2 regions of the Cupriavidus sp. H19C3 genome follow, and region 1 is predicted to be linked to the other one. Evidence: predicted binding sites of a transcription regulator. Region 1 holds the regulator's gene; the other holds the start of a gene.

What was found. The regulator FliA, encoded in region 1, starts transcription of late flagellar genes. The targets are predictions, from matches to a motif close to CTAAAGTTTNNNNNNNNNNNGCCGNTA.
Region 2: fliD (flagellar filament capping protein FliD) is a predicted target of FliA. The motif match lies at 1,802-1,828, and genes of this name have one in related genera.

What each region holds. Positions count from the first base shown of each region.
Region 1 is NZ_CP184985.1:3,109,195-3,120,413, reverse strand. Features, by position in the region: gene flgJ (flagellar assembly peptidoglycan hydrolase FlgJ) at 1-106, opposite strand, end outside; gene DFLDMN_RS14355 (flagellar basal body P-ring protein FlgI) at 106-1,290, opposite strand; gene flgH (flagellar basal body L-ring protein FlgH) at 1,298-2,002, opposite strand; gene flgG (flagellar basal-body rod protein FlgG) at 2,008-2,793, opposite strand; gene flgF (flagellar basal body rod protein FlgF) at 2,834-3,577, opposite strand; gene flgE (flagellar hook protein FlgE) at 3,597-4,832, opposite strand; gene DFLDMN_RS14330 (flagellar hook assembly protein FlgD) at 4,901-5,566, opposite strand; gene flgC (flagellar basal body rod protein FlgC) at 5,604-6,011, opposite strand; gene flgB (flagellar basal body rod protein FlgB) at 6,030-6,437, opposite strand; gene flgA (flagellar basal body P-ring formation chaperone FlgA) at 6,691-7,416, shown strand; gene flgM (flagellar biosynthesis anti-sigma factor FlgM) at 7,653-7,964, shown strand; gene DFLDMN_RS14305 (flagella synthesis protein FlgN) at 7,975-8,436, shown strand; gene DFLDMN_RS14300 (flagellar protein FlhE) at 8,652-9,026, opposite strand; gene DFLDMN_RS14295 (RNA polymerase sigma factor FliA) at 9,149-9,865, opposite strand; gene DFLDMN_RS14290 (MinD/ParA family ATP-binding protein) at 9,970-10,779, opposite strand; partial or broken gene flhF (flagellar biosynthesis protein FlhF) at 11,000-11,219, opposite strand, start outside.
Region 2 is NZ_CP184986.1:1,937,893-1,949,111, forward strand. Features, by position in the region: gene DFLDMN_RS28125 (LysR family transcriptional regulator) at 69-1,004, shown strand; gene fliD (flagellar filament capping protein FliD) at 970-1,767, opposite strand; gene pcaD (3-oxoadipate enol-lactonase) at 1,923-2,711, opposite strand; gene DFLDMN_RS28140 (tripartite tricarboxylate transporter substrate binding protein) at 2,701-3,660, opposite strand; gene catC (muconolactone Delta-isomerase) at 3,764-4,042, opposite strand; gene DFLDMN_RS28150 (muconate/chloromuconate family cycloisomerase) at 4,149-5,267, opposite strand; gene DFLDMN_RS28155 (LysR family transcriptional regulator) at 5,388-6,275, shown strand; gene DFLDMN_RS28160 (class I adenylate-forming enzyme family protein) at 6,489-7,787, shown strand; gene DFLDMN_RS28165 (AraC family transcriptional regulator) at 7,825-8,691, opposite strand; gene DFLDMN_RS28170 (carboxymuconolactone decarboxylase family protein) at 8,826-9,371, shown strand; gene DFLDMN_RS28175 (FAD-dependent oxidoreductase) at 9,580-11,219, shown strand, end outside.

The DNA of each region.
Region 1 (11,219 bases):
TGTTCTCGTTGTTGCCGGCGCGCGCCTGGTTCTTGAGCGCTTCAAAGCCTTGCGTATCGAGCGCAAAACGCTGCGAGATATCGCCTGCCGAAGTGTCCAGCGCCATCAGATGATCTCCAGTTCCGCACGCAGCGCGCCCGCGGCACGCATCGCTTCGAGGATCGTCTGCAGGTCGGCGGGCGTCGCGCCGAGCGCGTTCAGGCCCTTGACCACGGCGGCAAGCGACGCGCCAGCCTTGACGATCTGCAGCGAACCGCCGCCTTGCTTGAGGTCGATCTGCGAGACCGGTGCCACCACCGTCTGCCCGCCACTGAACGGTGCGGGCTGACTGATCACCGGCTGCGTATTGATGACCACCGACAGGTTGCCGTGGGCCACGGCGCAATCCTCCACCGTCACCGCCTGGTTCATCACGATGGAACCGGTACGCGCGTTCAGGATGACCTTGGCCGCGGCCTTGCCGCGCGAGACATCGATGTTCTCGATGCGCGCCAGAAAGTTGACCCGCTCCGCCGGCGAGACCGGCGTGCGCAGTTGCACCACACGGCCATCGAGCGGCTGGGCCACACCGGGGCCCATGGTGCGGTTGATGGCTTCGATCACGCGTTCGGCGGTGCCGTAATCGGTGTCCTTGAGTTCGAGGTTGAGGTAGCCGCCCTCCGGCTGGAACGACGGGACCGCGCGTTCCACCACCGCACCGTTGGCGATGCGGCCGACGGCGAGCTGGTTGACCTGCACCTTGCTGCCGTTGGCCGACGCGCCCGCGCCGCCCACCAGCATGTTGCCCTGCGCCAGCGCATACACCTGGCCGTCGGCGCCCTTGAGCGGCGTCATCAGCAGCGTGCCGCCGCGCAGGCTCTTGGCATTACCCATCGACGACACCACCACGTCGATCTGGCTGCCCGGCTGCGCAAACGGCGGCAGCGTGGCGGTCACCATCACGGCGGCCACGTTCTTGAGCTGCATGTTGCGGCCGGCGGGCAACGTCACGCCGAGCTGCGACAGCATGTTGGTCAAGCTCTGCGTGGTGAACGGGGTCTGCGTGGTCTGGTCGCCGGTATTGTCCAGACCCACCACCAGGCCATAGCCGACCAGCGGGTTGTCACGTACACCCTGGAAGTTGACCAGGTTCTTCAGGCGCTCTGCCCGCGCGCTGCCCATGCTTGCGCCCAGCATGAGGGCGAACAGCAGGACAGCAATAAAAGCCGCACGACCTGAGCGGGGAGCGAGGACGGGCGGGATGCCCAACAGCGAGCCTGGCTTTTGGAAAGGCATCGGAGGCAAAAACATGGCGCGATCAGAACGGTGAGACATTGAGGAAGAAGCGCTGGAGCCAGCCCATGTTCTGCACTTCGTCGATATACCCCTTGGCGGTGTATTCGATGCGTGCATCCGCCACCTGGGTGGACGGTACGGCGTTGTCGCCGGTAATCGTGCGCGGGTTGACCACGCCGGAGAACCGGATGAATTCCGCGCCCTGGTTGATGGCCATCTGCTTCTCGCCGGAGACCACCAGGTTGCCGTTCGGCAGGACCTCGAGCACGGTCACGGTGATGGTGCCGTTGAAGGTATTGGCCGCGGACGCCCCGCCGCTGGCCTTCATGCCGTTGGTGCCGGACATATCGGCGTTCTGCGACGAGCTGAACAGGCCACCGAGCGCCTTCGGCACCGCGGTGAACGTCAGCGCGCTGTTGCCGGTGCGGCTGGCATTGGTACCCGAGTTCTTGCTCGCGTTGACGTTTTCGCTGATCACGATGGTCAGGATGTCGCCCACGTTGCGCGGACGGCGATCCTCGAACAGCGGATTGCCCGCGTAGGAGGCCTGATAGATCGAACCCGAGGGCGCCATGACCGGGCGCTGCTCCGCGCGCGCGGTGGTAGGCAGCTGCACGAGCGGATCCTTCGGAATCAGCGCGCAGCCACCGGTGGCCAGCACGGCGATGCCGGCCAGGCAATACAGCGCGAGCGTTCCCATGCGGGACACCGAGGTGGCTATCGTCATGACTATCATCCCATCTGGGTCAGGCGCTGCAGCATCTGGTCCGACGTCTGCACGGCCTTGCTGTTGATTTCGTAAGCGCGCTGGGTCTGGATCATGCTGACCAGTTCTTCCACCACGTTCACGTTGGACGACTCGACGTAGCCGCCCTGCAGCGTGCCGGCACCGTTCAGGCCCGGCACCGAGGTGTTGGGCGCGCCCGAGGCGTCGGTCTGCGCATACAGGTTCTCGCCGAGGCTTTCGAGGCCGGTCGGATTGGGGAACGTGGCGAGCTGGATCTGGCCGACGTTGACGGCGGCGGTGTTGCCCGGCGTGGTCACCGTCACCGTGCCGTCGCGTGCAACGCTCAGCGAGGTGTAGTTGGCCGGCAGCGTGATGGCGGGGTTCAGCACAAAGCCGCTCGACGTGGTGAGCTGGCCGTTCTGGTCGACCTGGAACGAACCGTCACGCGTGTACGAGGTGGTGCCGTCCGGCATGGTCACCTGGAAGAAGCCCTGGCCGAGAATCGCCACATCGCGCGAGTTGCCGGTCTGCTGCGGGTTGCCCTGGGTATGGATGCGTTCCGTTGCCACGGGGCGCACACCGGTACCGAGCTGCATGCCCGAGGGCAGCAGGGTCTGGTCGGACGACAGCGCGCCGGGCTGGCGGATCGTCTGGTACATCAGTTCCTCGAACACCGCGCGGCTGCGCTTGAAGCCCGTGGTCGACACGTTGGCCAGGTTGTTCGAGATCACGTCCATCTGCGTCTGCTGCGCATCGAGGCCGGTCTTGGCAATCCAGAGAGAGCGGATCATGGTTTTCCTTCTGTATCTGCTTGTGAGCGCGCTACGCGCATCAGTTGTTCGACAGCAGTGCGTTGGCCCGCTGGTCATTGCCGTCGGCACCCGAGATCATCTTCATCTGCATCTCGAAGCGCCGCGCGTTGGCGATCATGTCGACCATCGCTTCCACCGGATTCACGTTGCTGCCTTCCAGCGCGCCGGAAATCACCTTGGCGTTGGGGTCGGCCTGCAGCGGCTCGGCACCGGGGCGCAGACGGAACAGGCCGTCGTCACCGCGGGCGAGCGAATCTGGCGGCGCGTTGACCACGCGGATGCGGCCCAGCTGCGCGAGGCCGTTTGGCTGGTCGCCCGGGCCGCGCGCCGACACGCTGCCGTCGCCGCCGATGGTCAGTTGCGCGTTCTGCGGTACCGCCATGGGCCCGCCCTCGCCGAGCACCTGCAGGCCGGTGGAGGTCACCAGCTGGCCGTCGGCCGACACCTGCAGCGAGCCCGCGCGGGTGTAAGCCTCGGTGCCGTCCGGCAGCTGTACCGCGAGCCAGCCGTTGCCGGTGAACGCCAGGTCCAGGTCGCGCCCGGTGTAGGTCAGCGGACCAGCCTTCATGTCCGCGCCCGGCGTGGACGCGAGCGTGAACGAGCGGGTCTGCGTTTCCTGCCCGACCACCGGCACCGCGCGATACATGTTGATCTGCGCGCGGAAGGCCGGCGTGGAGGCGTTGGCCAGGTTGTTCGATACCGCGGCCTGCTGGTCGAGTATCTGCTTGGCGCCCGACAGGGCGGTGTAGATCATGCGGTCCATGGCGGTCCGTCAGCGTGCGTCAGATGTTGACCAGGGTCTGCAGGACAGTGTCCTGCGCCTTGATGGTCTGCGCGTTGGCCTGATAGTTGCGCTGGGCCACGATCAGGTTCACGAGTTCGCCAGACAGGTTCACGTTGGACTCTTCCACGGCGTTCGACTGCAGCGTGCCGAGTCCGCCGCCGGCCGAGCCCAGCAGTTCCGGACCCGACGAACCGGTGGCGCTCCATGCGTTGTTGCCTTCCGGCTTGAGGCCTTCCGCGTTGGCAAAGCTGGCCAGCGCGATGGTGCCGAGCGACTGGGTCTTCTCGTTGGAGTACGCGCCGAGGATGGTGCCGTCCGCCTGCACGCTGAAGCCCAGCAGCGAGCCCGAGGCATTGCCGTTCTGCACGATGCTCTTGGGATCGTTGTCGGCGCCGAACTGCGTGGAACCGGCCAGGCTCAGCTGCATGTTCAGGGCGGCGGCGCCATTGGCGGCCGGCATGGTGATGACAGGATTGGCCGGCACGGTCTGGCTCATCACGCCAGCGTTGTCGAACGCCATCGTCACCGGCGTGCCGCCGACGACATTGCCGTCTGCGTCGACCAGGCGCATGGTCCAGTCGGTACCGCCGGCGACGGTCGGGGCCGCGCCGCTCTTCGAGAAGTAGGCGGTCAGCTGCACCTTGTTGCCCAGCGAGTCGTACACCGTGACCGGGTTGCTGTAGTTGTACATGTCCTTGGTCGGCATCACGGCCGGTGCCGGCGGCGCGGCGGGCGTGGTGGCGAAGGCCTGGGTCGGCACGGTGCTGCGCGAGTCGAGCTGGAACTGCGCATTGATGGTGGTGGTGGCCACCGGCGGCATCTGCGCGTTCGAGATCGTGATCGGCTGCGGCACGCCCGTGGTCTGACCGGCGGGGTAGCCCGTCACCTGCAGGCCGCTGGCGTTGACCAGACGGCCGTCCGGCAGCTTCTGCAGCTGACCGTTACGCGAATAAAACACCGCACCGTCCTGGTCCACCAGGCGGAAGAAGCCATTGCCGTTGCTGATGGCAACGTCGAGGTCGCGGCCCGAGGCCGCGACGTTACCGTTGGCGAACGACTGCACCACTGCATTCACGCGCACACCCAGGCCCACCTTCGAGCCGGCGTAGACGTCCGCGAACTGCGCGGTCGACGACTTGAAGCCAACCGTGTTGGCGTTGGCGATGTTGTTGCCGATCACGTCCAGGTTGGACGCGGCGGCGTTGAGACCGCTTACCCCTTGACCAAAACCCATGATTTTCCCCTATGTGTAGGCTGTCGTTCGAAATTGCCCGCGCGTATGCCCGGACCGGGTGAAAAAAATTAAGAAATGCGGCGCACGTCGTTGACGTTCGCCGTGGTGCCGTCCTCGAGGTTGACCAGCACGCCGGTGCTGTCGCCGCTGATGCCCTGCACCTTGCCGTAGACCAGCGCGGTCGGGCTGACATCCTTGCCGTCGGCGGTGGCGGTGACCTTGACCGCGTACTCGCCGTCCGCCAGCGGCACACCCTTGTCGTCCTTGCCGTCCCAGGCCACGTCGTGCACGCCGGCCATCTGGCCCTTCATGTCGATGGTGCGCACCACGTTGCCGCTCTTGTCCAGGATCTGGACCTGTACCGAGTCGGCCGTGCTTGGCAGATCGACGCCGATCTTGCTCGGCACGCCCGCCTCCATGCTCGCCTTGGAGCCGGGCACCATCACGGTGCGGCCGATCAGGTTGGCCGAATCCATGGCGCGGCTGGCGGAGGTCTGCGCGAGCAGCGCGTTGAGGGTTTCGTTGACGTTCTGCAGGCCGCTCACCGTGCTGATCTGCGCAATCTGCGAAGTCAGCTGCGAGTTGTCCATCGGGTTGAGCGGATCCTGGTTGTTCATCTGCGTGACCAGCATCGTCAGAAAGTTGCTCTGGATCTCGGCCGCGCTTGCGCTGCCGCCCTTGAGGGCGTCGTTGATCGCGGAGCTGTTGCTGTTGTTGCTTACGGGCGCTGTCATGTCGTTGTCCGGCTAGTCCTGGAGATTGTTTCGCTCGTCACTGACCGATGGTCAGCGTCTTCAGCATCATGGTCTTGGCGGTGTTGAGCACCTCCACATTGGCCTGGTAGGAACGCGATGCCGAGATCATGTTGACCATCTCTTCCACCGGGTTCACATTGGGCATGGTCACGTAGCCGTTGGCGTCGGCCAGTGGGTGCGACGGGTTATGGACCAGTCGCGCCGGCGACGGGTCTTCCATCACGCCCTCGACCTGCACGCCGCCCACGTCGGTCTGGCCGGGCGTGGGCGCAAGGCCGAAGATCACCTGCTTGGCGCGATAGGGTTGACCGTTGGGCGCTACGGCGCTGTCCGCGTTGGCGAGGTTCGACGCCGTGACGTTCATGCGCTGCGACTGCGCCGCCATGGCGGAACCCGATACGTCGAAGATGCTCATCGATGGCATGTTGCGACTCCTGCGTGGTTAGCTCTGGATCGCGGCCAGCATGGTCTTGATCTTGCCGCTGACCACCGTGAGACCCATTTCGTAATGCACCGTGTTGTCGGCAAAGGCGACGCGCTCGGTGTCCATTTCCACCGTGTTGCCGTCGATGCTCGACTGCAGCGGAATGCGGTACTGGAGGTCGTCGTTGTCCGCTGCCGGCGCCTGCGCCGGCAGGTGGCGCACCTGCGTCGTCGAGAGCGACAGGCCCTCGTTGCGCTGGCCACGCTCCACCGATTGGGACAACTTGCTCGCGAAGTCGAAGTCGCGCGCCTTGTACCCCGGCGTATCCGCGTGGGCGATGTTGGAAGCAATCACCGATTGCCGCTGGTTCCGCAGGCTCAGCGCCTCCTGTTGAAAGCGCAATGCCGCATCGAGTCTGTCGATCATGTCTGCCTTTCCTGCTATGGCTTCAGGGGGGAGAGACCCCCGAGCCGACGGTATACGGGCCGGACGGGGCTTCTTCAGGGTTGCCATCTTAGGGGCCGGCTTGTCACGCCAATCGTTTGAATAAGAGCGGGAAATCCGCGCAATTCGCCCCTCGCTCTCGCGCGAGGCTGCCTACAATGGGCCTCACTGAAGTTGTCATCGGCCGCGCTGGCCAATACCGGCGCAGGCCACCATCCTTGCTGGGATGCCTTTCATGAATCGATTCCGCCAGATCGCCAGGCTGCTCGCCCTGGCCGGGCTTGCCATCGCGCACGGCGCGCTGGCCTCGCCCGCGCAGGTCACGCCCGTGGCGCCCGCCTATTCCTTTCCCGACGACCCCGTGCGCGCGGCTGTCGAACAGTTTTTGCTGAAGCAGGCCGTGGGGCTGCCAGGCAAGGTCAGCGTGCAGGTCATTCCGCCGTCGGGCGGACGCGCGCCCGAATGCGTGGCGCCCGACCCGTTCCTGCCTGCTGGCTCGGCGCCATGGGGCCGCGTCAATGTTGGCGTGCGCTGCGGCGGCGAGCGGCCGTGGACGCGCTATATCCAGGCGCGCGTCTCCGTCCTGACCGATTACTACGTGGCCTCGCGCGCGCTCGCGCCCGGTGAGCCCATCGAGGTGGCGGACCTCGAGGTCCGCCAGGGCGACCTCGGCACGTTGCCGCGCGCCGTCGTTACCGATCCGGCGCAGGTGGCCGGCGCCGTGGCGGCCAATCGCATCGCCGCCGGCTCGCCGATGCGCACCGACCTGATCAAGCGGGCGATCGCGGTGCGCTCGGGCCAGACCGTCACGGTCACGGTCGAGGGCGAGTCGTTCCAGCTCAGCAGCGAAGGCAAGGTGCTGACGGACGCCGCGCCCGGCACGGCCGTACCGGTGCGGCTGCGCAACGGTCAGGTGGTGAATGCGGTGGTACGCAACGCTGATACGGTCGTTTTGCAATAGCCGGTCCCACTTGCCGATAGCAAATCCGATTCAACGCAGAAGATGAAAGTTGTCGCCGGTTTTCCCGATGATGACGGCTGGTTGGGGTAGTGACGCGTCCGGCGTAGAAGGGTCGTGCGAGAATGCGTACGATCCCCCCAAAAAGTGTGGAAAAGCGCTCGCAACGGCACACCGAAATCCTAAAGTTCCGGTGACCCGCGTCCGTTAAGTCAGAGGAAACCAGCAAGGAATACCCCGTGAAGATCAACCAATCCACTACGTCCAGGCCGGCGGACAAGGCTGCCGGCGATAGCGCCCGGCCGGCGTCCAACGCGACGACGGCGCAGGATCCCGCCGCCCTGACCGGCGTGCGCGTCAGCCCGCTGGCGGCGCAGGTCCGGGAGATCGGTGCACGCCTCGTCAACGACACCGACGACGATATCGATACCGCCAAGGTCGAAGAGATCCGCACGGCCATCGCCGAAGGCCGGATCAAGATCGATCCCAGCAAGATTGCCGACGGCCTGCTCGCGTCGCTGCGCGAGCTCGCCCAGGGCGATACTCACTAACCTCGCTGACATGACTCAAACCCTGATCCAGACCCTGAAGCGTGAAGCTGACGCCATCGTGGCCTTTGGCCGCGCCCTTGCGGAGGAACGCGACGCCCTCAAGCGTGGCGATTTCCAGGTACTGAGCGAGTTGCTCAGCAGGAAGATGGAACTGGCTCAGGCGTTGACCCGCGAAACCGCCGCGCGCGAGGCACAGATGATCGCGCTTGGCCTGCGCGTTGGCCCCGGTGGCCTGCTGATCGGCCGCGAGGTCGAACCGGCGGTGGCCGATGCATGGCGCAAGATCGTGTTCTTCGCGCAGAAGGCGAAGCAGTCGAACGAGGTGAATGGCGCGATCGTCAACGCCCATCTCGAGTTCACGCAGGAAGCGATCCAGGTGCTGCGCCAGGGCGGCGAAGTCGCCAACGAAATGTATGGCCGCGACGGCAAGGCGCAGAGCGCCGGCACCGGGGTGACGCTGGCTGCCGGCTGACGCCGCGTGCCACGGCGACTCGGCCACCGATCCTTACCGCATTCCGCTTACCGCTCTACCGACTCCGCCCCACCGTGTCGATACGATGCGGGCCAAGGGCGGTGCCGCGATTGGCTTGGGTCGGGTCGCAGTCCTTGAGCGTCCCCATACCCTCCCCCCGCACCACTTCCCCCACAGCGCTCGCCCATATCGCGCCGCATGCCGGCGTCGATTCCCTATCGATAGCTGACCGTGACCTCGTTGCTGCGCCCACGCAACGTGGGCAGGATGCCCTGCCCCGGCACGCGGAAGGCGAACACGAAGCCCTTGCTGGCATCGTCGCCACGGAATGCGTCGGTCTTGCCTTCGGCCGATGGCAGCAGGACGCAACGGTCGGCATTGCACAGATAGGCTTGCATCTCCACCGGCGGCACGCGCAGAAAGCTGTAGCGCCAGCGCACCGAAGTGATCACGCCCTCCGATTGCGGCATGACACCGCTCGGCATCAGCGGTGCCGATACCGCGCGCTGGCCACGGCCCGAGATGGTAGGACCGACCACCGAGTTGGTCCACGCATGGCGCGACCCGACCTCAAGCGTGGTTCGCGTCATGCCTTGTGCGTACCCGACCTGGCGGACCTGGGCGGCCGAGGGGGCCGAGGTCAGCAGGCCGCACAGCGCAGTCGTCGCCAGAATCGGGGCGAGAGTCGGGGCGAGAATCGGGCCGCGCGCCATCACAGCAGTCCGCGCAGCTGGTTGCGCAGGCGCGTGATGGCCTGGCTGCGGATCTGGCATACGCGCGACTCGGTCACTTCGAGCACGGCGCCAATCTCGCGCAGGTTGAGTTCCTGGTCGTAGCACAGCGACAGCACCAGCTTCTCGCGTTCGGGCAGCTTGTCGATGGCGCGGATCAGCGCTTCGCGCATGCCGCTTTCCATCAGCACCGTCAGCGGGTTGGCTTCTTCCGACACACCGAGGTGGCGGTCGAGGAAGTCTTCTTCTCCCGAGCGCTCGAAGTCCTCGTAGTGCAGCAGCTGACAGCCGTACACCTCGTTGAGCAGTTGCTGGTATTCCTCGAGCGGCAGCTCCATCTCCGCCGCCACTTCCGAATCGACCGGCGTGCGGCCGAGCTTCTGTTCGAGGCTGCGCTGCGTACGTTCGATGCGGCGCGTGAACTGCCGCAGGCTGCGGGACTGCCAGTCGTTGGCGCGCACCTCGTCGAGCATGGCGCCACGGATGCGCTGACTCGCATAGGTCTCGAAGCGCGCGCCGTGATTGTCCTCATAACGCTTGGCCGCATCGAGCAGGCCGATCATGCCGGCCTGGATCAGGTCGTCGATCTGAACGCTGGCCGGCAGCTTGGCCGCCAGCTGCAACGCGATCCGTCGCACCAGCGGCGCATGTGTCTTGACCACGTCTGCCTGTTCGAGCTTTCCCTGAATCGTATACATGGTGGAATTCTCGTAAATGCTTGGTTTCTGGGCCAGGGCCTCTCATTGGGGCTGGCTGGCTGGCTTGGGGTCGGTCTTGTTCTCGATGACTTCTTGTTCTGTCCTCACGCCGGCATGGCTGCAGCCATGCCGCGCGGTGCCGCTGTTTCCGCACGCAGCGGCCAGCCATTGATGGCACTGGCCACGCGTCGCAGCGCCGTGGTGGCCGCGGCGGCCGGAAAGGCCTCCACCACGCAGCGTCCGAGCTGCAGTCCGCGCACGACCAGTGGATCCACTGGCAACGCACCCGCACTGGTTGCTTCCACGCCGAGATACTGGCCCGCGGTGCGCGCCAGGTTCCCGGTAATCGCGCTGACCGCCGCCTCGCTGGTCGCCATATTGACGATCAGGTGGAAGCGCCGGCACGCATAGAGGTGATGCAGCCGCTTGATGCACGCATAAGCGGCGGTGATCGACGCGGCCTCGGGCCGCATCACGATCACGAAGTTGTGCGCGTCGCCCGCAGTGGCGGACAGCGTGCCGTCGGCCTCCGTGCAGGCGTCGATGATGACCGTGCGCATATCGGGCACGGTGCGGTTATCCAGCGTCGCGCCCGCCGGTACCTGCCCGGCCGGCAGTACTGCCACGCCGCTGGACGGGCGCGTGCCGAGCGCGGTGGCCAGCGGCGTACGGCCGGCCAGCACATCGGCGAGGGTGGCCGCGGGCGTGGCGCCCGCAAGGCGCGTGGCACGCTCGCCGCGCCGGTCCTCGTCGACCAGCAGCACCCGCTCGCCCTGCAATGCCAGCGCGTTGGCCAGGCCCAGCGCCACCGTGGTGGCGCCGGCGCCAGGTTCGCTGCCCACCACCGCGATGCGCCGCGTCACGCGCGGGGCGAGCATGCGGCGCAGGCTTTCGGCCTGATCGGAGCCCAACATGGTCAAGGCTTACTCCCCCCAGCGACGCGAATTGCGGCACGGTGTCCGCCATGGTGTCGAGCGGAGCCGCAAAATATGCGGCGGTGTGTGCGGCGGCTTGGGCGGCGGCGTGCGGCATGGCCGGCTGCGATGCCACGGCACCCAGCGCCCCCGCGGTCTCACCACCCAGCGCACCACCCAACGCACCACCCAACGCACCGGCCGTCGCTGCCGACGCACCCATGTCTTCCGCCGTGGCCACGTTCTGGCGGCCCGGATAATTTTCCAGCACGTCGAGCAGTGCGAGCAGGCGGCCCATGCCTTCGTTGAGCACGGTGCCGGCGACCGGCGCATTGACGCGTGCCTGGGCGCGGCCGGCCAGCCGCGACAGGAAGGCCGGCGCGGTCGGACTCGGAGCATGCTGCAGGCGCAGCGTGGTCAGGCCGAGCTGCACGGAAACC
Region 2 (11,219 bases), on a different replicon from region 1:
ACCAATCCGCATTGGATAAATCAGTCGATGGCGATATCATCGTTCACGTCATGTGAACAGTCCCGACCATGGACTCCCTCGATACGCTCCGCATCTTCCTGCAGGTGGCAGACCTCGGTGGCTTTGCGCGCGCCGCTGCCAGCCTCGACCTGTCGAAAGCCGCGGTCTCGCTGGCCATTCAGCGGCTCGAGTCGCAGCTCGGCACCCAGTTGTTCCATCGCACCACGCGCAAAGTCCAGCTGACCCCCGATGGCCACGCGTTCCACGAGCGCGCGCGCGACCTGCTCGACGACATGGACGATCTGCACGGCATGTTCCGGCGCGAGGGCCACGCGCTCAAGGGACGGTTACGCGTCGACATGTCGGCCGGCATCGCCCAGCTTTTCGTCATCCCGCGCCTGCCCGACTTCCTGGCGCGCCATCCGGGCCTGTCGGTCGAAATCAGCGCCACCGATCGCCGGGTCGACGTGGTACGGGAGGGTTTCGATTGCGTGATCCGCATGGGTGCGCTCGAAGAGAGCGCCCTGGTGGCGCGGCCACTCGGCTTAATGCCGATGATCAACTGCGCCAGCCCGGCTTACGTGCAGGCACACGGCATGCCCACGCACGTCGCCGACCTGGCCGGCCATCGACTGGTGCATTTCGTCGGCACCTTTGGCCAGCGCTCGGTGGGATTCGAATATACGGGTGAGGCCGGCACGGTCGCCATACCGATGGCGGGCGAGGTGACCGTCAACAACAGTCACGCCTACACGGCGGCGGCCCTGGCCGGCCTTGGCATCGTGCAGGCGCCGCTGCATGCGATGCAGCCGGCGCTCGACGACGGCCGGCTGGTGGAGGTCCTGCCCGCGTACCGGCCGCCATCCATGCCGGTCACCCTGCTTTACCCGCACCGCCGCAACCTGCCGTCGCGGGTGCGGGTATTCATGGACTGGATCGCGGCGACCTTGACGCCGTTTCTGGCCGAGCTCAGCCCCGCAGCACCGCCAGCTGGTCCGACATGAACATGCTGGCGACGTCGAAGTTGTAGCTGACCAGGCTCAGTTGCTGGAATTGCGCGCGGTACGACGCCACGAGTTGCTGCACGCGGTCCGATTCGTTCTCGTGGCTCTGGTCCAGCAGCGCGAGCATGGCAAGCGCGTCGTCGGACGCGCCGGCGAGCGGGCTGCCCTTGCCGGTCAGCGCGCTCACCAGTGCCGTCGCGCGACCGGCCAGGCCGGCGTCGCCGTCGTCGCCGATAAAGAACTGGCGCACCCCACCCGGATTGCTCTGGATCGCGGCGCCGAGCTTGTCCTGGTCGAGCTGCAGCGTGCCATCGCTATCGAACGACAGGCCGTAGTCGGCCAGCGCGCCACCGGTGGTCTGGTTGAACACGTCGCGCAACTGGGTGCGCGCATCGGCCAGGGCCTTGTCGCCGAACAGCGCGCCTCCGGAGCCGGTGCTCTTGTCGTAGCCGCCGACACTGGCCATGACCTTCTGCGCGGCGTTGTACGCATCGACGAAGGACTTGACCGCCGACTTGATCTTGTCGGCATCCGGCCCGGCCTCGTCGCCGCCGGCACCGAACGCCTTGGCCAGTGCCGCCGCGGCGGACTTCCAGTCCGTCAGCGCGCCGGCCACCTTGCCATAGGCGGAAAGCCTGGACGTGTACGACTGTTCCTGCTGAGCAATACTGGCAAGGCGGCCGCCTTGCTTGCGCTGGATGTCGGCCAGCACGGCATCGAGATTGACGCCGGCGAGCGAACCGAGCGGGGAGGTCTTGGCCATCGTAAGAAGGGGCGAAGGTGGTGGACCTCCGGGATAACGGCGGGGCCGCGCGCACCTTGAGGCTCCTTGAGCATGGCATTGCGCGCATCGATGTCACCACCGCGTAGCCATGCCGGCAACAATCGTTGCGTTGGCCACACCATGCGTACCGGCCCCTAGCGCAGCGCCAGAAAATTGCTGACCGCGTCGGCAAAGGCCGCGGGCACTTCCCAGTTGGACAGATGGGCCGCATCGAGTGACAGAAAGTGTGCGCCCCCTATCGATTCAGCCACGGCACGGCCCTGCGCCGCGGTGGTGGCGAGGTCCCGCTCACCGGCAATCACCAGCACCTCCGCGTCGATGCCGGCCAGCAATGGCCGCAGGTCGGCATCGCGCACCGCCGCGCAGTTGGCGAGATAGCCGGCCGGGTCGGTCCGCGCCAGCATCTCGCGCACCGGTCCGATCCCGGCATCGGGCCTGGCGCGGTAGTCATCGGTGAACCAGCGTGCCAGCACGCCCTCGACAATGGCGTCCATGCCGCCGCGCCGCACCGTCTCGATGCGGGCATTCCAGACCGATTCCGGCCCGATCTGCGCGGCCGTATTGGCAAACACGAAGCGGTCGAAGCGATCCGCATGATGACGCGCCAGCACCATGCCGGTCATGCCGCCCATCGAGAGCCCGCAATAGTGCGCGCGTGCGATCCCGGCATGGTCGAGGATGGCAACGATATCGGCCGCGAGGTCGTCGAAGCCAAACCCCGACGCGGCGCCCGCCGCCGGCAGCGGCGAGCGGCCATGGCCGCGCGTGTCATGGCGCAGCACCCGATAGCGCGCGGTCCACGCGGCCATCTGCGGCTGCCACATCCCGAGCGTGGTGCCCAGCGAGTTGGCCAGCACGAGCACCGGCGCCTGCGCCGGCCCGGCGATCTCGTAGTGCAGCTGGCGCGTCGGTTCAATCGGCATGGATACCCCGCTCGCGGATCAGCGCGCCCCACTTGGTGGTCTCGCGAGCCAGGTGGTCCTTGAGCGCGGCCGGCGTGCTGCCGATCGGCTCGGCCCCGATAGCCGCCAGGCGCTTCTGCACGGCGGGCTTCTTCAGCGCCTCCAGCATCGCGCGGTTCAGGGTATCGATAGCCGCCTGCGGCGTGCGCGCCGGCACAAAGGCCGCGAACCACGGCGACAGTTCGTAGCCGGGCAGCCCCGACTCCGCCACCGTCGGCACATTGGGCAGCGCGGTCGAGCGCCGGCTCGTGGTCACGGCGATCGGGGTCAGCTTGCCCGCATCGATATGGGGCTTGGCCGAGGTAATGCTGTCGAACATGTAGTCGACCTGGCCGCCGAGCAGATCGGTCATGGCCGGGCCGCTGCCCTTGTACGGAATGTGGAGCATATCCACCTGCGCCATCGACGTGAACAGCTCGCCGGCCAGATGGATCGAGGTGCCGTTGCCGGCCGACGCGTAGGTGTACTTGCCCGGCTGTGCCTTGGCCCTGGCAATCACCTCGGCCACCTTGCTGGCGGGATTCTTCGCCTTGTTGGTCACCAGCACGTTGGGCACCACCGCGAGCAGCGACACCGGCGCGAAGTCCTTGACCGGGTCGTAGCCAAGCTTGCCGTAGAGCGCGGGATTCACCGCCATGCCGTTGGCGACGATGAGCAGCGTGTAGCCGTCGGCCGGCGCGCGCGCCACCAGTTCCGCGCCGATATTGCCACCGGCACCCGGGCGGTTCTCCACCACCACCGGCTGCCCGAGCGTCTGCGACATGTCCTCGCCCAGCGTGCGCGCGATATTGTCCATCGCCCCGCCCGCGGGGAACGGTACGATCCAGCGGATGGCATGGTCGGGATAGGCGGCCTGCGCGGCGCCGGACACGCCGCACAGCAGCGCGCATGCCGCGGCCAGGCTTGCCATGCCCGCGCGCACATGCGCGCGGCCTTCGTTGCCCGGCATGCGCACGGCGGCCGGTTTGCTTTGCTTCGACATCGTCTCCTCCACCTTGTGGTTCTGATTGCGCTTACCGGATCGAAGACGGATGCTTCGCCAGCGGCGTGACCTGGATCTTCATATAGGGGAACAGCGGCAGCGCCGCCAGCAACGTGTGCAGCTCGTCGTTCGACTCCACGTCGAACACGCTGTAGTTGGCGTATTCGCCCACCACGCGATACAGCTGCTGCCACTTGCCCTGCCGCTGCAGGTCCTGCGCGTAGGCCTTCTCGCGCGCCTTGATCTCGTCCGCCTGCGCGGCCGGCAGGTCGTGCGGCAGATGGACATCCATCCTCACCAGGTACAACATCGGTATCTCCTTGTCGTGGGTTGACTGCGGCGTCGCAGCGTGCCGGTTCGCGCCTTGCTCATGTCCGCAATTTGCGGCCCTCATTCGCGTCCGTCATGCGCGTCCGTCATTTGCGTCGGTAATGCGCGAGCTTGTCCTCATCTAGCGCAAGCCCGAGGCCCGGCCCTTGCGGCAGGTGCAGCGAGAAGTCACGATACACGGGGCGCTCGACCACGATATCGTCCTTCAGCAGCAGCGGCCCGAACAGCTCGGTGCCCCAGGCAAGCTGCGGCAGCGTGCAGAACCCATGCGCCGCGGCAATGGTGCCCACGCTGCCTTCCAGCATGGTGCCGCCATAGAGCGCGATGCCCGCCGCATCGCCCACCGCGGCCGTACGCAGCATGCCGAAGATGCCGCCCGCCTTGGCGATCTTCAGCGCAAACACATCGGCAGCGCCGATCCGGGCCAGTTCCATCGCATCTTCGGGGCCGCATACCGCCTCGTCGGCCATGATCGGCACCACGAAGCGCGCGGCCAGCCGCGCCAGCGCCATCTTCTGCTCGCGCGGCGTGGGCTGTTCGATCAGGTCGATGCCGGCCGCCTCCAGCATCGCAATGCCGGTGGCCGCCTCGGCCTCGTTCCACGCCTGGTTGACGTCGACCGTCACGCGCGCCCGTTCGCCCAGCGCGCGCTTGATGGCAGCCACATGCGCCACGTCGTCGCGCACGCCGCGACGGCCGATCTTGAGCTTGAAGGTGTTGTGCCGGCGTTCGGCCAGCAGACGCTCGGCCTCCTCGATATCGCGGCCGGTATCGCCACTGGCCAGGGTCCACAACGCCGGCAGCGTGTCGCGCACGCGGCCGCCGAGCAAGGTCGAGACCGGCACGCCGAGGCGCTTGCCCTGCGCGTCGAGCAACGCCGATTCCAGCGCCGACTTGGCAAAGCGGTTGCCGCGCGCCACCTTGTTGAGGCGCGCCATTGCCGCATGGATGTTGGTGGCGTCCTCGCCGACCAGGGCGGGCGCCAGATAGGTATCGATGGTCAGCTTGATGCCTTCCGGGCTTTCGTCGCCATAGGACAGGCCGCCGATGGTGGTGGCCTCGCCGATGCCCTCGATACCGTCGCTGCAACGCAGCCGCACGATCGCCAGCGTCTGCTGCTGCATGGTGGCCATGGCCAGCTGGTGGGCCCGGATGGTCGGCAGATCGACCAGGACCGCCTCCACTGCTTGAATCGTCGTTGCCATACTTTCCTGGTGCCTGATCTATCGGTGGCGCCAGTATGGTCCTTGACGCCGCACGCGTCCAAGACCGATGATGTCTTATTCGATACCTTTTGGGTATGCATTCCCGCATACCTTGCCGCCATGGAACTGCGCCATCTCCGCTATTTCCAGACTGTTGCCCAGGAGCTCAACGTCACGCGTGCCGCGGTGCGCCTGCATATGGCCCAGCCGCCGCTCTCGCGGCAGATCCGGCAGTTCGAGGAGGAAGTGGGCGTGCCGCTGTTCGACCGCGTCGGCCGTGGCCTGCAACTGACCGAAGCGGGACGCTTTCTGCTCGAGCAGTCGCTGCAGTTGACCCAGCGGCTGGAGGAAACGCTGGAAGGCACGCGCCGCATCGGCCGTAACGAGAAGCGCTGGTTCGGCATCGGCTTCGTGCCGTCGGTGCTCTACGGTGTGCTGCCCGAGCTGATTCGCGAACTGCGCGCGGACGACAGCGCGGTCGAGGTCGGCCTGACCGAGATGATCACCGTGCAGCAGATGGAAGCGCTCAAGTCCGGCCGCATCGATCTTGGCTTCGGTCGCCTCGCCTTCCACGATCCCGCCATCGCGCAGCAGGTGGTGATGGCCGAGCCGCTGGTGGCCGCGTATCCGGCCGACGCCGCCGGGGCCGCGCCGCCGGCACGGGCATTGACCGTGCATGCACTGGCGGCGCAGGCGCTGATCCTCTATCCCGCGCGCCCGCGTCCCAGCTACGCCGATCACGTGCTGTCGCTATTCCGCGCGCAGGGCCTGCAGCCGCGCGTGGTGCAGGAAGCCAACGAACTGCAGACCGCGCTCGGCCTCGTCGCGGCGGGACTCGGCATGACGCTGGTGCCGGCCTCGGTGCAGCGGCTGCATCGCGACGATGTGCGCTACGTCCCGATCGACGCGCCAAGCTTCGTCTCACCGGTCATCATGAGCTACCGGGCCGGCGATACCTCGCCCTACCTCGCGCGCGCGGTCGCATGGGTGATGCGGCAGGCTGGCTGAAGCACGGTCACCGGGCAGGACGGCGCACCCGGCACGGCTGCACGCATGGCACGGTCGTGACCGACCGATGACGGCGCGCGCCGCGATCGGTGCAAGCGGCAAGTTCAGTGCCGTGGCAATACGGGACGCTTTGACACCGGGGGGGTTCGGGCCATATTCTCCAGCCCGTCGGCAAGCCGCGGCAGAGGCTTGCAGGCAAGCCACGGAGCGTTCATGGACGAGTTGCCCACACGTGTTCTGACCCATGCGTACTGGCCTGCCGCCGGAGAGGCGCTGATCTTCGATCAGACCATCGGCGCGGCACTGCGCATGACGGCACGCGACCACGGCCTGCGTACCGCGCTCATCGACGGCACACCAGGCCCGCCGCGCCAGCGCTGGAGCTACGACGACCTGCTGACTGCATGCGAACAGGTGGCACGCGCACTGCTCGCCCGCTTTGCACCGGGCGAACATGTCGCGGTGTGGTCCGCCAATTGTCCCGAGTGGATCTTGCTCGAGCTCGGCGCCGCGCTGGCCGGCCTGGTACTGGTGCCGGTGCCGCCCGCCAGCACCGGCCCCGAGGTGTCTCATATCCTGCGCCATTCCTGCGCGCGCGGCGTGTTCGCGCAGCCGGTCCATCGCGGCCGCAACCTGCTGGCGACGCTCGCCGGCAACCGCGGTGCACTGCCGGCCTTGCGCGAGGTGATCTCGCTCGGCGACTGGGATCACTTCGTGTCGGACCTGTCGTTCACCGGCGCACTGCCCACGCCCGCGCCCGACGATATTGCGCAGATCCATTACACCTCGCGCCACCCGGGACCGCCGCGCGGCGCATGCCTGACGCATCGCAGCCTGGCCAACAACAGCCGGCTCTATGCACGGCGCCTGGGCGCGCGTTCGAGCGACGTGTGGATCAATCCGCTGCCGCTGTGCCAGACCATGAGCTGCGCGCCGGTCACGCTGGGTGCGCTGCAAACGGGCGGCACGCATGTGCTGCTGCCCACGTTCGATGCGCTGCTGGCGCTATCGCTGCTGGAGCGCAAGCGCGGCACCATCGTGCCATGCGACGCGGCCATGCTCGACCTGATGCTCGCGCATCCCGAGATGACAACCTTCGACCTGCAGGCATGGCGGCTGGTGTCCCTCGACACCGTGCCCGCCGCGGACCTCCTGCGGCGCGCGCGGCGTGCCTTCGGCGTGAAGGTGGCCATGGGATTCGGCCAGCCCGAGTCGTCGCTGTTTCTCGCCCACACGTTGCCGGACGAGCTTCACGCCACATGGCCCGACACCGTCGGCCGGCCAATGCCGGGGGCCGAGGTCAAGATCGTCGATACCGCCAGCGGGGAGATCGTGCCCGTGCATGCGCTCGGCGAGATCTGCGTGCGCGGGGCCGGCACCATGCGTGCGTATTTTGCCGATGATTCCACCGACGATGCCGCCGATGGCGATGACGAGGCCGACGGCTGGCGCCATACCGGCCAGCTCGGCGCGATGGACGCGCACGGCTATCTGCGCCTCCATCGCGCCTGATGCGTCCGGCGCCACCACCCTGCCGGCGGCGTTGCGCTCAGCCCGCGCCGTCGTCGCGCAGCCAGTCCCGTGGCGACAGCCCGACGCGTACCTGGAACGCGCGCGACAGTGCGGACGGATTGGCGTAGCCGAGCTCGTCCGCCAGTCGCTTGACCGGCACCCCCTCGCGCAGGCGTGCCTGCGCGAGGCTCACGCGCCAGTCCGCCAGGTAGTCGGCCGGGGTCTGTCCGACGTTGGCGTGAAATGCCGCCGCGAAAGCGCTGCGCGACATCCCGGCACGCTCGGCCATCCGCGCCAGCGTCCACGGCTCCCCCGGCCCTTCGTGCATCGCGATCAGCGCGCGCGCGAGACGCGCATCGGACAGGCCCGTGATCAGTCCCGGCTGCACGCCGGCCAGTTGCGGATGGTCGAGCAACCACCGCAATAACTGGATCAGCACCACCTCGAACAAGCGGTCCGCCAGCAGCCGCTGGCCGCAGCGCACGTGCTCCGTCTCCGCAAACAGCAGGCGCAACGCCGGCGACAAGCCCTGCACGCGCGCCAGCGGCAATACGATCAGCGGCGGCAACGCGCGCGCCACGGGGTTCATGTCTCCGCCGGCGAATTCCAGCGTGGCGCAGGTGAACTGCGAACCGTCGACCGGGGGATTGTGAAACCGGTGCACCACCTGGCGCGGATAGAACAGCAGCGTGGGCTCGTCCACGCGCAGGTGCCGGGGCAACCCGCGCGCGCTATGCGTGACCTCCATCCCGCCCTCGCGCAACACATGCAGAAAGCCGCGCCCTTTCACGTCGAACCGGGTCAGGCCGCACAGCGGTCCCACGTGAAACAGGTGCGCGCGCACGCGGAAGCGCTCAAGCAGCGCGGAGAGGCGGTCTTGCGGCGTGATGGCGGAGGCTGACATACGGACCTGGACGAAAAGATACGAAACATGGACGGATTGTATCCTCAAGTACAGACCGGCCGACCATACTGCCTTCCAGCAACGGCATCTGCCGCCTGCCATCGCAACGCATCGACCCACCGAAAGGATTTCTCATGCAAGCACTTGTTCCCCTGCTCGACCAGCAGACCGCACCGTCCGCCAGCGCCGACACTCTCGCGCAGATCCACGGCGCGTTCGGCGCCACGCCCAACATGTTCCGCGCGGTGGCGAACTCGCCCGCCGCGTTGAAGGCGATGTGGGGCGCGTTTGGCGCGCTGGGCAGCGGCACCATTCCGGCCCTGCTCGGCGAAAAAATCGCCGTGGCCATCGCCGACCGCAACCGTTGCGAGTACTGTCTGGCCGCGCACACCGCGCTGGGCCGCAAGGCCGGCGCCTCGGCCGCCGAGATGACCGCCGCCCAGGCCGGCCACGCCGAGGACCCGAAGACCGCCGCCGCGCTGGCATTCGCGCTGAAGGTCGTCGAGCAACGCGGCCAGCTCGCCGACAGCGAGGTCGCGCAACTGCGCGCCGCCGGTTATCGCGATGAAGAAGTCGTCGAGATCCTGGCACACGTGGCGCTCAACCTGTTCACCAACTACGTCAACGTCGCGTTCGCGGTGCCAGTGGACTTTCCCGCCGTGAAGCTGAATCCGCGCTAGGTTCGCGCCCGCTCCGCGCCTGATCCGCGCGCGCCCCTGCGCGCGCGGCGCCCGGCTTCTCCCTGCCTGCAGGGCCGAAGCCGATGCGTGTGGTACACGGTGTTTCCCAACAAACACCAGTGGTTTCGCCGGCGATGATCCATGATGGCTGCATGCGGAAGACCATGCTTCGTCAGGTCGGCTCCGCCCCTTTTCGAGGCCAGCCATCATGCGCCACCAGTCGCCAGTTCCCTTTCCCGAAGCCGCCCGGCACAGCCCGGCCATGGTCGCCGAACCGTCGATCGACGGCGAATCCGGCCAGGCCTATTCGCCGCTGACCCTGCGCGAGGACCAGATGCATCCCTGCTTCAGCGCAGCGGAGATTGCCCGCGTGCGCGCCTTCGGCGTGCTCCGGCGCTGGCGCACCGACGACTATGTCGTGCGCACCGGCGACGCGGCCGCCGGCATGGTAGTGATTCTCAAGGGCCGCGTGCGCGTGCTGCAACGCGACGGCTTCGACCGCACCACACTGATCGCCGAGCACGGCCCCGGCTATTTCATGGGCGACATCGGTCAGCTGGCCGGCCGCCCGCAACTCGTCGACGGCATCGCGCTGGAAGACGTGGAAGCGCTGGTGATCGCGCCCGAGCGCCTGCGCGCGGTGATGGTGGCCGAGGCCGAGCTGGGCGAGCGCATCATGCGGGCGCTGATCCTGCGCCGCACCGGCCTGATCGAGCGCGGCCGCGGGCCCACGCTGTTCGGGCACAGCGACGAACCGCGCGTGCTGCTGTTGCAGGCGTTCCTGCGCCGGAACAACCATCCGCATACGGTCATCGATATCGACAAGGACGCCGACGCACTGCATCTGCTGTCCAGGACCGCCTTTACGTCGAGCGACCTGCCGCTGGTGGTGTGCCCGGGCGGCACCGTCCTGCGCCGGCCCGATACCGGCCAGTTGGCGTCGTGCCTGGGACTGCTGCCGGAATTCCAGGCCAACCAGGTGTACGACGTGGCCGTGGTCGGCGCCGGCCCGGCCGGTCTGGCCACGGCCGTCTATGCGGCCTCGGAGGGCCTGTGCGTGACGGTGCTCGATTCGCTCTCGCCGGGCGGCCAGGCCGGGGCCAGTTCACGCATCGAGAACTACCTGGGCTTTCCCACCGGGGTCTCGGGGCAGTCGCTGGCCAGCCGCGCGTATGCGCAGGCGCAGAAGTTCGGCGCCCATATCGCGATACCGCTGGAAGTGACCGGCCTCGAATGCGGAGGCCAAGGCGGCGGGAATGGCGCCGGCAATGGCCGTGATCGTCACGGCGACGCCCCCCAAGGCATGGCCGGCGGCATCCATCGCATCATGCTCAAGGATGGCCGCAGCGTGAGCGCGAAAACCGTGGTGATCGCCAGCGGCGCGGCCTATCGCCGGCCACCGATTCCGCGCCTGGCCGACTTCGAGGGGCGAGGCGTCTACTACTGGGCCTCGCCGGTGGAAGCGCGCCTGTGTGCGCGGCAGGAGGTGGTGCTGGTGGGCGGCGGCAACTCCGCCGGTCAGGCCGCGGTCTACCTGGCCACGCATGCGGCGCACGTGCATGTGGTGATCCGGGGTCCGGGCCTCGAACAGAGCATGTCGCGCTACCTGATCGACCGCATTGCCTCGCAACCCAATATCACCGTCCATCCGCACCGCGAACTGACCGAGCTCCACGGCGACTGCCAGCTGCGCGAAGTCACGGTGCGCGACCGCACAACCGACACGCTGGCGCGCATGGCGGTGCGGCATGTCTTTCTGTTCACGGGCGCGGAGCCGAATACGGGCTGGCTGCAGTCCTGCCACATCGACCTCGATGCCAAGGGCTTCGTGCTGACCGGACGCGGCCT